2 linked regions of the Butyricimonas faecalis genome follow. The protein of the gene in region 1 binds, or shares a complex with, the protein of each later gene. Links are inferred from orthologs where the notes say so. Each region holds a gene or a part of one and is shown on either strand. Other genes may lie near its edges.

Evidence for each region.
Region 2: the proteins of uvrB (region 1) and D8S85_RS17810 are in contact, whole or in part, in a crystal structure (PDB 7EGT), measured with the Thermus thermophilus proteins. The link is inferred for Butyricimonas faecalis from one-to-one orthologs. Residues at the interface, in WP_096411307.1 of Thermus thermophilus: Glu23, Leu25, Arg26, Asp27, Gly28, Glu29, Arg30, Phe31, Arg55, Glu326, Asp327, Phe328, Glu379, Ser382, Gln383, His398, Gly400, Arg401; in WP_096412145.1 of Thermus thermophilus: His654, Arg656, Phe657, Gln666, Asp668, Glu669, Lys680, Arg681, Leu682, Ser683, Lys685, Tyr686, Ala687.

Annotation. Positions count from the first base shown.
Region 1 is NZ_CP032819.1:725,483-733,187, forward strand. Bases 2,657-5,655 are described here. They hold uvrB (excinuclease ABC subunit UvrB), read left to right. Parts: upstream 2,657-3,152; coding sequence 3,153-5,159; downstream 5,160-5,655. Other genes in these bases: D8S85_RS03065 (thioesterase family protein), read left to right, coding at 2,670-3,047; D8S85_RS03075 (hypothetical protein), read right to left, coding at 5,487-5,655. Also shown: metF (methylenetetrahydrofolate reductase [NAD(P)H]), read left to right, coding at 1-478; D8S85_RS03055 (Na+/H+ antiporter NhaC family protein), read left to right, coding at 482-1,771; D8S85_RS03060 (sulfite exporter TauE/SafE family protein), read left to right, coding at 1,824-2,573; more of D8S85_RS03075, read right to left, coding at 5,656-6,005; D8S85_RS03080 (hypothetical protein), read right to left, coding at 6,002-6,457; D8S85_RS03085 (hypothetical protein), read left to right, coding at 6,631-7,020; D8S85_RS03090 (RNA-binding domain-containing protein), read left to right, coding at 7,212-7,705. UniProt on the Escherichia coli protein: The UvrABC repair system catalyzes the recognition and processing of DNA lesions. A damage recognition complex composed of 2 UvrA and 2 UvrB subunits scans DNA for abnormalities.
Region 2 is NZ_CP032819.1:4,154,417-4,162,148, reverse strand. What follows is about bases 2,234-5,259. They hold D8S85_RS17810 (ATP-dependent helicase), read left to right. Parts: upstream 2,234-2,624; coding sequence 2,625-4,895; downstream 4,896-5,259. Other genes in these bases: D8S85_RS17805 (DUF4290 domain-containing protein), read left to right, coding at 5,038-5,259; D8S85_RS17815 (16S rRNA (uracil(1498)-N(3))-methyltransferase), read left to right, coding at 2,234-2,561. In the rest of the region: D8S85_RS17820 (elongation factor G), read left to right, coding at 1-1,412; more of D8S85_RS17815, read left to right, coding at 1,836-2,233; more of D8S85_RS17805, read left to right, coding at 5,260-5,667; folK (2-amino-4-hydroxy-6-hydroxymethyldihydropteridine diphosphokinase), read left to right, coding at 5,729-6,232; murA (UDP-N-acetylglucosamine 1-carboxyvinyltransferase), read right to left, coding at 6,216-7,523. UniProt on the Escherichia coli protein: A helicase with DNA-dependent ATPase activity. Unwinds DNA duplexes with 3'-5' polarity. Translocates on single-stranded DNA with 3'-5' polarity. Initiates unwinding more efficiently from a nicked substrate than double-stranded DNA.

The DNA of each region.
Region 1 (7,705 bases):
CCTGGATGACACGCTGACAGATACCGTTCCCACGAACTTCTGCATCGGAGTTGCCGGATACCCGGAAAAACATTACGAGGCACCCAACCAGGCTTGTGACATCGAAAATCTGAAAAAGAAAGTCGACGCGGGAGCGAATTACATTGTCACCCAAATGTTCTTCGATAACGCCAAATTTTTCCAGTTTGTCGACAAATGCCGGGCTCAAGGAATTAACGTTCCCATCATACCGGGACTAAAACCCATATCAACACTCAAACATCTGGAAATGCTCCCGCGTACATTCAGTATCGACATCCCACACGAACTGGTCAAAGAGATCCGTTCATGCAAAAACACCAAAGAAATCAACCAAATCGGTATCGAATGGTGCGTGGCGCAAAGTAAAGAACTCATCGCGCACGGGGTTCCCGCCGTTCACTATTATACCATGGGGAAATCGGAAAATATCCAAGAAATTGTAAAACAAGTCTTCTAAGCTATGCAACAAGAAACGAAACCAAACTTTTGGGCACTAACACCCTTAATCATCTTTTTAAGCATTTACCTGGTAGCCTCCGTTATCATGGGTGATTTCTACAAAATGCCCATCACCGTGGCCTTTTTAGTCGCCTCGATTGTAGCCGTAGCAACCTCTTCAGGAGGAAGACTTCACAAACGGATAGACCTATTCTGTAAAGGAGCCGCCAACAGTAATATCATGCTCATGGTATGGATTTTTATCCTTGCCGGAGCATTTGCTCAAACAGCCAAAGCCGTGGGGGCAGTAGATGCAACCGTCAATTTGGCCTTATCCGTACTTCCGGATACTCTCTTACTAGCAGGCATGTTCATTGCGGCTTGTTTCATTTCTCTTTCCATGGGAACATCCGTCGGTACAATCGTGGCTCTTACCCCCGTTGCCGTCGGTATTGCCACACAAACAGACCTAAACACACCTTTCATGGTAGCAATCGTGGTCGGGGGCGCCATGTTCGGAGATAACCTATCCTTCATCTCCGACACAACCATTGTCGCCACCCGTACCCAAGGATGTAACATGAAAGACAAATTTAAAGTCAACAGCTTAATTGTCATCCCGGTTGCCATTCTCATAACCATCATTTACCTGTTTCAAGGTAGTGAAATAACGACAACTCCCACCGTCACCCCGATCGAGTGGCTAAAAGTAATTCCTTACATTTTGGTACTTACCACCGCGTTAGTCGGCGTGAACGTCATGATCGTACTTCTACTCGGCATTCTCTGTTCCGGCATAGTCGGAATAATTACCGGAAGTATTCAATTCTGGGAATGGATCGCTGCCATAGGTACGGGTATATCCGGTATGGGAGAACTGATCATTATCACTTTGCTGGCAGGCGGAATGCTCGAAATGATTCGCTACAACGGGGGAATTGCCTACATCATTCAAAAACTAACCACCCACGTCAAATCAAAAAAAGGAGCAGAACTAAGCATCGCCGCCCTTGTCAGTTTTGCCGATTTATGCACGGCCAACAACACGATAGCCCTCATCATGTCCGGCCCCATAGCCAAAGACATTGCCAATCGTTTTGGTGTCGATCCCCGGAAATCCGCCAGCCTGTTAGACACCTTCTCGTGTTTCGTGCAAGGCATCATTCCCTACGGGGCACAATTACTCATGGCCGCCGGCCTAGCCTCCATTACCCCGCTAGCCATCATGCAGTACCTCTACTACCCGTACTTGATGGGTGTGGCCGCCCTTTTGGCTATATTCTTTCGCTATCCCCGGAAATACTCACGGTAAACTTTTAGTTTTTATCTTTTAACTTTTAGTTTTTAGTTCTTACCTTTGCCCCATGACAATAACCGAAATCATCGTCACCATACTCCTCGGTACCACCGCGGGATTTATCAACACGTTTGCCGGAGGCGGCTCCATGTTGGTCGTACCTTTTCTTATTTTTATTGGCCTACCGGCGAACGTGGCAAACGCGACGAACCGGATTGCCATTTTATTGCAAAACGTGGTATCTGTCGGTAGTTTCAAACAAAAGAAAATACTTGATTTCAAAACGGACTCTAAACTATTGCTGCCCGTGGCTCTCGGAAGTATCGCGGGAGCCTTCATCGCCGTGGACATCAACGAAGAGATATTCAAAAAAGTCATTGCCGGACTGCTGATCATCATGTTTTTCATGTTACTCTTGAATCCGGATGCCTGGGTCAAAGCAAACGCGGACAAGGCAAAAATGAAAAGCCCTTGGCTACGCAACGTGATCTTTTTTCTCCTGGGAATTTACGGCGGATTCATCCAGATCGGTATTGGATTTTTCCTATTGGCAGGGTTGGTACTTGGATGTGGTTACGATCTGTTAAAAGCCAATGCCATAAAACTATTTATCGTACTATTCTACACGATTATCGCCCTGGCAATCTTTATTTGGAATGACCTCGTGGATCTTAAAGTCGGGCTTATCCTAGCCTGTGGCAACATGCTCGGGGCATGGCTGGGAGTACGTTTCAGCATCAAATGGGGAGCCAAATATATTCGGTATTTCCTACTCGTGGTACTCGTGATTGTAGCTGCACGCCTGCTTTTCAGTTAACCGATTTAAATAAACCATAACCTCGCGTGAAAACTTCCTAAAACGATCTCTCCATACAGGATTATTAGTTAACTTTGCAATCTAAATTTAACGATTATGGAAATAAAAATAGGACACTCATTCACACAAGAAATTACCGTGCAACATAAAGACACGGCTGCCGTTTACGGTTCTGGAAAATTGGAAGTATTTGCAACCCCCGCCATGGTCGGTTTAATGGAAAACACGGCGATCAAATGCCTGGAAGGAATGTTGGATGCAGACAGCGACACCGTGGGCATCGAAATCAACACCAAACACGTGAAAGCCACCGCTGTTGGCAAAAAAGTAACTTGCAAAGCCACCATCACCGAAGTGGACGGTCGCCGCATCCGTTTCTCCATCGAGGCATGGGATGAAACCGCCCCCATCGGCTCGGCCATCCACGACCGCTTTATCATCAACCCGGAGAAATTCATGAGCAAACTCAAATAATTTTAGATTTACTGATTTTAAATTTTAGATTCCAACTGCATCTATTCGATGCATTCATTAATCATAAATCGTAAATCATAAATCAAGAAATTAACATATTTAGTCATGTTTAAGCTAACTTCCCAATTCGAACCGACCGGGGATCAACCGGAAGCAATCAAGGAACTAACGCAAGGACTTCTGGATGAAGTCCCGGGACAGGTTTTGTTGGGAGTTACCGGATCGGGAAAGACGTTTACCATTGCCAACGTGATTCAAAAAGTGCAGCGTCCGACACTCATTCTCAGTCACAACAAGACGCTAGCCGCCCAGTTATACGGGGAATTCAAGGCATTCTTCCCCGAAAACGCGGTGGAATATTTCGTATCTTACTACGACTATTACCAGCCGGAAGCCTACCTGCCCACCACGAACACGTATATCGAGAAAGATCTTATGATCAACGATGAAATCGACAAATTGCGGTTACGCACCACGGCCTCCTTACTATCCGGACGCCGGGATGTGATCGTGATCTCGTCCGTTTCATGCCTTTACGGTATGGCAGACCCGACAGCTTTCGGCTCGAACATCATTCACTTGAAGCGGGGACTGAAAATTGGTCGGAACAAACTTTTACGCCAATTGATAGATGCCCTTTACGTGAATAACGAACTGGAATTCAAACGAGGCAGTTTCCGGGCAAAAGGAGAAACCGTGGACATCTTCCCGTCCATTGAAACTTTCGAGGGAATGGCTTATCGAATCGAGTTCTGGGATGACGAGATTGACCGGATCACATCATTCAGCCCACAGACCGGGAAAACGATTGATGAAATGGAAAATCTGAACATCTACCCCGCCAACCTGTTCGTCACGGACAAAGCCACGCTCGCGAAAGCCATTCATGACATAGAACACGACCTGGTAGTACAAGTTGATTTCTTAAACTCCATCGGCAAACATTTTGAAGCGAAACGACTGGATGAACGGGTAAAATATGACGTGGAAATGATTAGAGAACTCGGCTATTGTTCCGGCATCGAAAATTACTCCCGCTACTTCGACGGACGGGCAGCCGGCGTTCGCCCCTTCTGCCTGCTGGATTACTTCCCGCGGGATTTCCTGCTTGTCGTGGACGAGTCTCACGTGACCCTCCCGCAAGTGCGAGCCATGTACGGCGGCGACCATTCCCGCAAACAAACCCTCGTGGAATACGGGTTCCGTCTTCCGGCAGCCTTTGACAATCGTCCGCTTACGTTCGAAGAATTCGAAGCGAACACGGGGCAAACCATATACGTCAGTGCCACCCCGGCCGATTACGAATTGGAGAAATGCAACGGCGTAGTCGTGGAACAAATCATCCGCCCCACCGGAATCCTCGATCCGGAAATAGAAGTGGTTCCCAGCAAAAACCAGATAGACCACCTCATCAACGAGATACAAAAACGTATCGAGATCAACGAGAAAGTACTTGTTACCACGTTGACCAAACGTATGGCGGAGGAGCTAAGCAAATATTTAGACCGTATTCGCATCAAATGCCAATACATCCACTCCGACGTGGACACGCTGGAACGAGTACAGATCATCGAAAATTTACGTAAAGGAGTGATCGACGTGATCGTGGGAGTAAACTTATTGCGTGAAGGATTGGATATGCCCGAAGTTTCCCTTGTTGCCATCCTCGATGCCGACAAGGAAGGATTCCTACGCTCCACCCGTTCACTAATACAGACCTCGGGACGTGCCGCCCGTAACCTAAACGGTAAAGTCATCATGTATGCCGACACGATTACCCGCTCCATGCAGGAAACCATCGATGAAACCCGGTATCGTCGAGAGAAACAAATGGAATACAACCGTCAACACGGCATCACCCCTACCCAGATACGTAAAACCACGGAATCCGTGCTGAAAGAGACCTCCCGTGCTTACATCGAAGAAGAACACGTGAACATGGTTGCCGACCCCGTTACCGCTTACATGAGCAAACCGGAACTGGAAAAAATGCTGCAAAAAACAAAAGCGGCCATGCAAAAAGCCGCTAAAGAGATGGACTTTCTGGAAGCCGCCCGCCTTCGGGATGAAATGTTCAAATTGGAAGAAACCATTAAACGACTTCATTCCTAAAGACCTATTTTTTCAACACGAATAGTTGCCTGATAAGGGGGTGTTCGATCACGCCTAGAATACCATGGCGGTATTGCCAATGCATCAAACCCAGTTTCCAAACGACTATGAAACGAAGGCAACACGTCACTCATCTGCTTGTGTTGCCTTATCTCCCCCCACATACCTTCTGATTTCCCCTCGTCCTCCCACGTAAATTTTTATTACACAAAAATAGAGATTCACCAACAAAAATCATTACGGGTAGCGTATGACATTTCGTGCCAATCGCCATTGCATTGAACGATATCTCCACGGAGTGAAAAAGCTCCACCTCCTCTTCACTTCTCAAGGATTGTATCCAAGAAACGTTTCTATCATATCATGTATCTCAACTAATTGCCTTAACGGGAGATCTCGCAACAACTTCTCCCCGACCGCAATACTGCAAGCCTGTTTTATCTTACAGGCGGATTGCAATTCCTTAATTTCATTGATCTGGGCAGCATGATACTCCATCCATTTCTCGACAAAAGAAGTTTCCCCAGACAACTTCACCATCAATTCAATAAAGCGTGAAGCCAACACTCTCTCGTGCTTACCCATCAAAGGAGAATCGATATACCCTTGAAAAAACACGTTTGCCAACTTCATCCAGGGAAGTTTCAAATAATCCAAGAGTTGTTTTATTTCATCCATATCATATAGTAAACCTCTCAACAAATTTTCTTCATTTTCCTCCATCAACTTATGCCTCCGGCATCTTCTCACCACTTGTGATTTTATCAAATAATAATCTTTCAGTGACATACCTTGTTGCTTTCCCGACATCCCGTCAGAAAAAACACCTTCACTCCTTTCGTTCACGATCGCAATGCATTAAACTCATTATCTCGTAAAGCGATCAAAGCTTCAACTTCTTGCCGCTGTTCTTGATAGTGACGTGTTGTCCCCATGATTAACGCCTCTTTTTTAGCAAAGAATTTCATTCTCTTTATCAACTCTGTCATTAGATTGGATAAACGTTTCCGTTTCCCTTTTTCCTCTTCCAAAACAATATAGTGCATAAAACTACCGTACAGTACCGGTATACAAGCCTCCCATGGAAACTGCAATTCTCGCAACAAAGCCTCGACAATCCGCAAGTGCTTTTTCATAAAACCTAAAGCATCCTCTTCCTCCTGTCCAAAAAATGCCATCAAACGTTTCGCTTCTTCAACATAATAATCTTTCAATCGCTCAACGTCTTTTACCGTCAGATCAGCAAGTATATCCTTCAGCGGAGACGTAGAAGAATCACCTTTTTCAATACCATTCATAATGGAAAATTTAAAATTAAGATAGATAAAAATGGCTCTATCCTTACCATTTATGACAAACATATTCCTTCCTCATGACAATGAATTTATCATTGCCCGATGCGTTATTTTCTGTATATTTACACGGCCTTAACCGGCTAAGACTTTACAAACATACAAAATATTTCGCCATAATGTCACAAGAAATACAAAATATTTCGCCAATAAAACAAAGAATTTTGCAATTTATAGCAGAATTAGGAAGAAGTAAAAGGGAATTTTACTCATTAACCGGTATATCACGGGGGACTTTAGAAAGTAAAACTGGTATTACAGAAGACACGTTAACGAAACTTTTCACAGCATTCCCCGACCTGTCACCTATCTGGGTTTTTACCGGGAAAGGAGAAAAACTTCAATCTCAACAAAATGAAACATCTCCACTTTTTACAGTAAACGAAAATATTGAAGATAAACTTCTTAACATTATAGCTCAAAAAGACTCTGAAATAAAAGCACTTGCAGAAGAAATAGGAAAACTCAAACAAGAAATAATACAATTAAAAGAGCTCCTGCTAAAATAATTCTTGCGCATGATCTCATAATTCAGAGTATTCTAATTTTTCCTTCCATTTTTCCACATTAAAAGAGAAATGTTCCCTTATACAAAGTCCCCCTTCAACTTATATCATCTGATTAAAAAGAAAGAATAATTGACAACATTCCTTCTTGATAGTCAGTATTTTTAGTAATTTTGCAAAAAGGGAACAAATACATGAATGAAAATCAAAATATAGAGTGGAAAGAGAATTGGCGTGACGAGTACCTAAAATGGATATGCGGCTTTACTAATGCCATAGGCGGTAGGCTATATATAGGTATGGACGATCAGGGTAAAATAGTAGGAGTAACTGATGCTAAAAAGTTACTAGAAGATATTCCTAACAAAGTTCGCAATATACTAGGGATTATAGTTGATGTAAATCTGTTAGAAGAAAATGGATTAGAATATATTGAAATCATTGTACCACCTTATCCTAATCCCATAAATTATAAAGGCCAGTACCACTACCGAAGTGGTAGTACAAAACAAGAGTTAAAAGGTGCTGCATTGAACCGATTTATCCTACAACGCACAGGAAAATACTGGGATGAATACCCCATAGAAAGGGCTAAAATAGAGGATTTATCCATTACTGCTTTAAACCGATTCCGTAAGGAAGCTGCAAGAAGTGGACGTGTAGATCCAGATGTATTGAATGATACTAC
Region 2 (7,732 bases), 3.4 Mb from region 1 along the record:
GGGATATGTTCCCCGTTTTCTGCGTGTCGGCAGAAAAAGATATGTGCGTGCGCCGTTTCATGGAGTTCGTGATCAACGTGGCTCCCAGTGCCAGCTCCATGCCACCTTCCATCACGGAAGACGGGGATGAAGTCCCGTACGACGAGAAAGGCCCGACCTCCTTATATATGTTCAACACGACGGTTGAACCCCATTTGGGTGAAGTGATCTATTTCAAAGTAGCATCCGGGACCATTCATGAAGGGGATGACTTGTACAATGCCACCAATGATGCAAAAGAACGCATCTCGACACTGTATGCCGTGGCCGGGAAGAACCGGACGAAAGTAACCGAAATGATGGCCGGAGACATCGGGGCAACCGTGAAATTGAAAAATACGAACAACGGCGATACGTTGAACGAAAAAGACGTTCATTACAAATTCGGCAAGATCCAATATCCGAATCCTCGTTTCAGAACAGCTGTCAAAGCCGTGAACACGGGCGACGAAGAAAAACTGGCGGAAATCCTGCAACGGATTCACCAGGAAGACCCGACATTCCTCGTGGAGTATTCCAAGGAATTGAAACAAATGATTATCTCCGGACAGGGCGAGTTCCACTTGAACACCATGAAATGGCGTATCGAGCATAATGATAAACTGGAAATCGAATTCTACCCGCCACGTATCCCGTACCGTGAAACCATCACGAAATATGCCTACGCAGACTATCGCCACAAGAAACAATCGGGTGGAGCCGGACAATTCGGCGAGGTTCATCTCGTGATTGAACCTTACACAGAAGGAATGCCCGACCCGACCATGTACAAGATCAACGGTGTGGATAGTAAAATATCGGTAAAAGACAAAGAAGTTATTGACCTCCCGTGGGGCGGCAAGCTGGTATTCTACAACTGTATCGTGGGTGGAGTGATCGACGCACGTTTCATGCCCGCCATCTTGAAAGGAATCATGGAAAAGATGGAAGAAGGACCGCTTACCGGATCATACGCACGAGACATACGTGTCAGTGTGTACGACGGGAAAATGCACCCCGTGGATTCAAACGAAATCTCGTTCAAACTTGCCGGACGTCACGCTTTCAGCACGGCGTTCAAACAGGCATCACCGAAGATTTTGGAACCGATTTACGACGTGGAAGTCCTCGTCCCGGATGAATACATGGGAGATGTCATGGGTGACCTGCAAACCCGTAGAGCAATCATCATGGGTATGGAAGCCGATACCGGATTCCAAAAATTGATGGCTAAAGTGCCGTTGAAGGAAATGCAACGCTACTCCACGGCATTGAGCTCCATCACGGGAGGACGAGCTTCCTTCACCATGAATTTCTCCGGATATGAAAAAGTACCGGCAGAAGTTCAAGAAGAGTTGTTGAAAGCTTATCAAGAGCAAGAAGAGGAAGAATAAAATTCCACATATTACAATTATCAACATTCTGAAAGTTAATCATTTATATCAAAAGCACCATTTAACTTCATCCAAGTTAAAATGGTGCTTTTGTATTAGATGGGATCACGGTTTTAACGTGAGTTCACGGTAATCATCAGAAGTAATTTATAACAAAACCAGAGGAAATCCTACTGAAATCCTAGGGAAATAATCCCACTCAGCCGTTGCTCAGCCGTTGTTCAAACGTTGCTCAAACGTTACGGAATGGTTCAGCTTCGAGTAAACACTGAATGATCTCTGAGTATGTGGTATTATTTGGGTTTATTTACTACCTTATTTGGGTTAGACCTGAGTAGTATCACACATACGCATGGATAAGAGAATCATTTTGGAAGTTCTCGTCTATTTTCATACTTTTGTTTCAAAATTTAACCACATTCTATGCATTTATTTTATACACCGGATATTACAGAAAACCTATACGCTTTACCGGAAGAGGAATCCAAACATTGTGTCAAAGTGCTTCGCCTCGAAGTGGGAGACGAAATTTTTCTTATCGACGGGAAAGGGGGATTCTATCGGTGTGAAATCATTCAGGCTCAGCCGAAACGTTGTGAAGTTCGCTGTATCGAGAAGACAGAGGGATACGGGAAACGGGATTTCCATATTCACATAGCCATTGCCCCGACCAAAAACATCGAGCGAATCGAATGGTTCCTGGAAAAATGCACGGAAATCGGAATTGACGAAATTACCCCCCTACTCTGCGCCCATTCGGAACGCAAGGTAATCAAGGAGGATCGCTTGGAGAAAGTCATTATTTCTGCCATGAAACAATCCTTAAAAGCCTACTTGCCGAAACTCAACCCGTTGACGGAGTTTTCCCATTTCGTGAAAAACAATCCGTCCCCGCTGAAATGTATCGCCCATTGTGACGAGGGGAATAAAAAATCACTTCAAGAGATATATCAACCCGGCCAAGAGATCACGATTCTCATCGGCCCGGAAGGAGACTTTTCGGGAAATGAGATCCGGCTAGCCCAAGAAAACAACTTCATACCTGTCACTCTCGGTGAAAGTCGCCTGCGAACAGAAACCGCCGGAATTGTCGCGTGCCACAGCATCAACTTTCTGAACGAGATAAAACATACATCCCAAATGAAGTAGTTCTGCCATATTATTTGTATTTTTGCGGACACAAGGTTAAATGTTTTTCTGAATTTATTTATCGTGGATTTTATTAACGAATTGAACGAGAACCAACGAGAGGCCGTCATGAACACGGATGGGCCCACGCTTGTGATTGCCGGAGCAGGATCGGGTAAAACAAGGGTATTGACATATCGTATCGCGAACTTATTAAGCAAAGGAGTACCCGCTTACCGTATTCTAGCCCTAACGTTTACCAACAAAGCCGCACGGGAAATGCAGAAACGTATTGCCACTCTCGTGGGACAAAGCAATGCCGCCAATTTATGGATGGGAACTTTCCACTCCATTTTCTCCAAGATTCTGCGGGTCGAGGCCGAAAACCTCGGTTACACGTCCAACTTCACGATATACGATTCACAGGATTCTAAAAACTTAATCAAGTCGATCGTCAAGGATTTGAAACTGGACGACAAGGTATATAAACCTAACGACGTGTTGGGACGTATCTCCATGGCCAAAAACAATCTTATCGTGGCACAGGCATACGCCCAATCGGCAAAGATCACGTCTGCAGATCAAGCGGCCAAGAAGCCCAAGATCTCGGAAATATACAAGTATTACCAAGCCCGTTGCAAGCAAAGCGACGTCATGGATTTCGACGACCTTCTATTACAAACGAATATTCTCTTCCGTGATTTCCCGGAAATACTGGAGAAGTACCAGAATAAATTTGACTATATACTCGTGGACGAGTACCAGGATACGAACTATTCGCAATACCTCATCATCAAAAAACTGGCAGAACAACATAAAAACATCTGCGTGGTGGGAGATGACGCACAAAGTATCTATTCGTTCCGAGGAGCCCGCATCGAGAATATCTTGAACTTCCGGAATGATTACCCAGGCTACAAATTGTGCAAGCTGGAACAAAACTATCGCTCCACGACCACCATTGTTGACGCGGCCAATAGTATCATTAGCCGGAACAAGGAACAGATTCCTAAAAAAACGTTCTCTCAAAACGAAGAAGGGGATAAAATCCGGGTAATGAAAGCCCTGTCCGATAAAGAAGAGGGTTTTCAAGTGGCACAAGAAATATTCCGCATCTCCCAAAACGAACAAGCGGATTTCAACCACTTCGCCATTTTGTACCGGACAAATGCCCAATCGCGTATCATGGAGGAATCTTTACGTAAAAGAAATATACCTTACAAGGTGTACGGGGGCCTTTCCTTCTACCAACGCAAGGAGATCAAAGATTTGATTGCCTACTTACGCCTGACCATTAACCAGAACGACGAGGAGGCTTTAAAACGAATCATCAACTACCCGCGGCGGGGCATCGGGGATACCACGATCGACAAGTTAAAAGAAGTGGCTCAACATTATAACGTGAGCATCTGGACTCTACTTTGCAACTTGAACAAAGTTCCCGGTATGGTTTCCGCCACGACGGCTGCCAAGCTAACTCGTTTCAGGCAATTGATCGAGGGATTCACCGAGATAGCCAAGGAGGATAACGCCTACGAAACGACCTGTCGGATAGCCCAAGCTTCCGGAATTAAAGAAGACCTTTCTTCCGATGACACACCGGAAGGAGTGTCCCGTCGGGAAAATATAGATGAGTTGTTGAATGCCGTCAAAGATTTCTGTGAAACCGCTTACAAAGAAGGACGGGATGACAAGCTTCCCGCGTTCTTGGAAGGTGTTGCCTTGTTGACCGATCAAGATAGCGAAAAACCGGAGGACAATAATAAAGTAACCTTGATGACCATTCACTCCGCGAAAGGACTAGAGTTTGAAAATGTCTTTATCGTGGGCATGGAAGAAGAACTTTTCCCCGCCCAACAAAGTGTCTATACCCCTTCCGCCTTGGAGGAAGAGAGAAGGTTGTTTTACGTGGCACTGACCCGTGCCGAAAAAAGAGTGATCATGACCTATGCCACTTCCCGGTATAAAAATGGTAATGTAGTCTACCCGCAGCCTTCCCGGTTTATCGCGGAAATTGACCCACACTACCTGGACGGATTTTTTACCCCGGCCCGTCCCTCCATGGGGCGCTCGTTAAACGGGCCCGGTATACAAGGGAAAGTGGCTCGTCCGAATATCACCCTTCAACCCAAGGTTGAAGTGCCGGACATTGACACCTCGAAACTGGTTCCTATCAACGGGGATCAGATTATTCCCGGTATGGTAATCTTCCATCCCAATTTCGGCCCGGGGAAAGTAATTTCCATAGATGGCCTGGGAGTCAATAAAAAGGCAAAAGTGATGTTCCCCAAGCACGGTCAAAAGGTTTTATTGTTAAAGTTTGCAAAACTTTACGTGCAAGGACATACAAATTAACGACTTATAAACAAAAAATATTATATTTGCAGCATATTCTAATTTCTAATAGATTCAAGGGATTGATTATTCCGGCATTTTAATGTGATTTTCCGGCGTTTTCCCATAAAATAAAAAAAATTAAGACCAAAATTATCCGGTAATGGACTATAATAGCCAAAGAAAAAAACTTATTCTTCCCGAATACGGTAGGAATATTCAAATGATGGTTGACCACCTGGCAACAATAACAGACAGAGATGAGCGTACCCGTGCAGCCAAAACGGTAATCAGCGTGATGGGAAATCTTTACCCACACCTTCGGGATGTTCCGGATTTCCGCCACAAATTGTGGGATCACTTGATGATCATGTCAAACTTCACGCTGGATATCGATTCTCCTTATCCTCTCCCGGAAAAAGATATTCTGGAAGAAAAACCGGAAAGGTTACCATATAACAATCACCATATCAAGTACAAGCACTATGGTCTTCTTACCGAGAAACTGATTGAAAAAATCAAAGAAACAGAAGACCCCGAAATCAAAAGAGTACTCACGGTGTTGACCGCTAACCACATGAAAAAATCATTCCTTACGTGGAATAAAGACTCCGTGGAAGACGATCAGATTTACAACGACATCAATACATTATACGGTGGCAATATCGAAATGCCGGAAGGCATGATCCTTTCTCACTCGAAAGACTTGTTGCAAAAGAAAAACAATAAACCCATGAATAACAACAAGCAACAGAAAAACAACAAGAAGCAATTTTACAAAAAACACAACTAATCGTAGATTTTAAATTGAATGCTTTTTCAATCTAAAATCATTAAACCTAAAATTACTTCGGATGTTTGTCACTTTAATCTTCGGGGGAAATCAAGGAGATCGAAAAGCCTTGATCCGTGAAGCGATAACGGAAATGTCAAGCATAGGGAAGATCCAACATTGTTCTTCCCTTTACGAAACCGCCCCGTGGGGATTCGAATCATCTGACTCTTTTTACAATCAAATTGTTACTTACGAAACCGATTTACTCCCGGAAGAGGTGTTGGATAAATGTCAAGCCACGGAACAAAAACTGGGACGGGTTCGTACCGGCACGCAATTCTGCTCCCGAACCATGGATATAGATATTCTATTCTGTGATTCCCGGGTCATCAATACTCCTCGTCTGACGGTTCCTCATCCCAGACTTGCACAACGAAATTTTGTACTCGCACCTTTAAACGAAATCATGCCGGATTTCATTCATCCGGTCATTCACAAAAACATGACCACTCTTCTCTCTGAATGCACGGACACGCTAAAAGCAGAGATCATAGAAAAATCATTCCTCAATCAATCCGTCTGATCTCCGCACCGATGGCATTCAATTTTTCATCAATATGCTCGTAACCGCGGTCAATTTGGTCGATGTTATCAATGACACTTGTCCCCTGGGCTGACAACGCTGCAATCAACAAGGCGATTCCGGCACGTATATCCGGAGAAGTCATCTTGGTGGCTCGTAACTGGGATTCATGATTTTGCCCGATAACCGTGGCCCGATGCGGATCACAAAGAATAATCTTCGCTCCCATATCAATTAATTTATCCACGAAGAACAAGCGGCTCTCGAACATTTTCTGGTGAATGAGCACGCTCCCTTTCGCTTGAGTTGCCACAACAAGGAATACACTCAACAAGTCAGGAGTCAAGCCCGGCCACGGAGCATCGGCAACCGTCAGGATGGAACCGTCAATAAAATCCTCTATCATGTAGTGCTCCTGGCGAGGAATATACAAATCATCTCCACGCTCCTCAATCCGGATCCCCAACTTGCGGAATGCATCCGGAATAATACCTAACTGGGGAATAGCGACATTTTTGATCGTGATCTCCGAGCGAGTCAATGCAGCAAGTCCGATATAACTGCCTACCTCGATCATGTCGGGCAGACAACGATGCTGGCAACCGCCAAGACTTTCAACCCCCTCAATCGTCAACAAATTGGAGGCAATTCCCGAAATTCGGGCCCCCATGGCATTCAACATCCGGCACAATTGTTGCACGTAAGGCTCACAAGCGGCATTATAGATCGTGGTTACCCCTTCTGCCAACACGGCTGCCATGATGATATTCGCCGTTCCGGTCACGGATGCCTCATCGAGTAACATGTAAGTCCCCCGCAATTTCTGGGCAGAAGCCTTGTAACATCCTGAAATAGCATCATACTCGAACGTGGCTCCCAATTTCTCGAAACCGAGGAAATGGGTATCCAACCGACGCCGTCCGATTTTATCCCCTCCCGGTTTGGGCACCAAACCGCAACCGTGCATGGCTAACAACGGGCCTAAAATCATGATCGATCCGCGCAAACTAGCCGCTTTACTGTAAAAATCCTCTGTTTCCAGGTAATCAAAATTGATCTCGTTCGCCCGGAAAGAAAACTCTCCTTTTTGAAGTCTCTCCACCTTCACTCCCATTCCCCGAAGCAGATCAATCAATTTCATTACATCCAATATCTCCGGGATATTACAGATAATCACCTCTTCCCTCGTCAGCAAACAAGCACAGATCACCTGTAATGCTTCATTCTTTGCTCCCTGGGGAATCAATTCACCTTTCAATCGTCTCCCACCAATAACTTCAAATTTGCTCATGTCGTATAATTAAAGAGTTACAGTTTTCGCTACAAACATTTTTAGTCACGAAACGCAAAGTTTATTCTCCTCTCGAAACGCAACCGGATTCTGCACGTAAAACTATTAAAAAAACAAATGTCAACAAAATAAGTTTGTAAAGTTTGTAACGTCGTAAATCTACAAAATCAAATAAAATTTTGTATGACCGAAATTATATCCATACATTT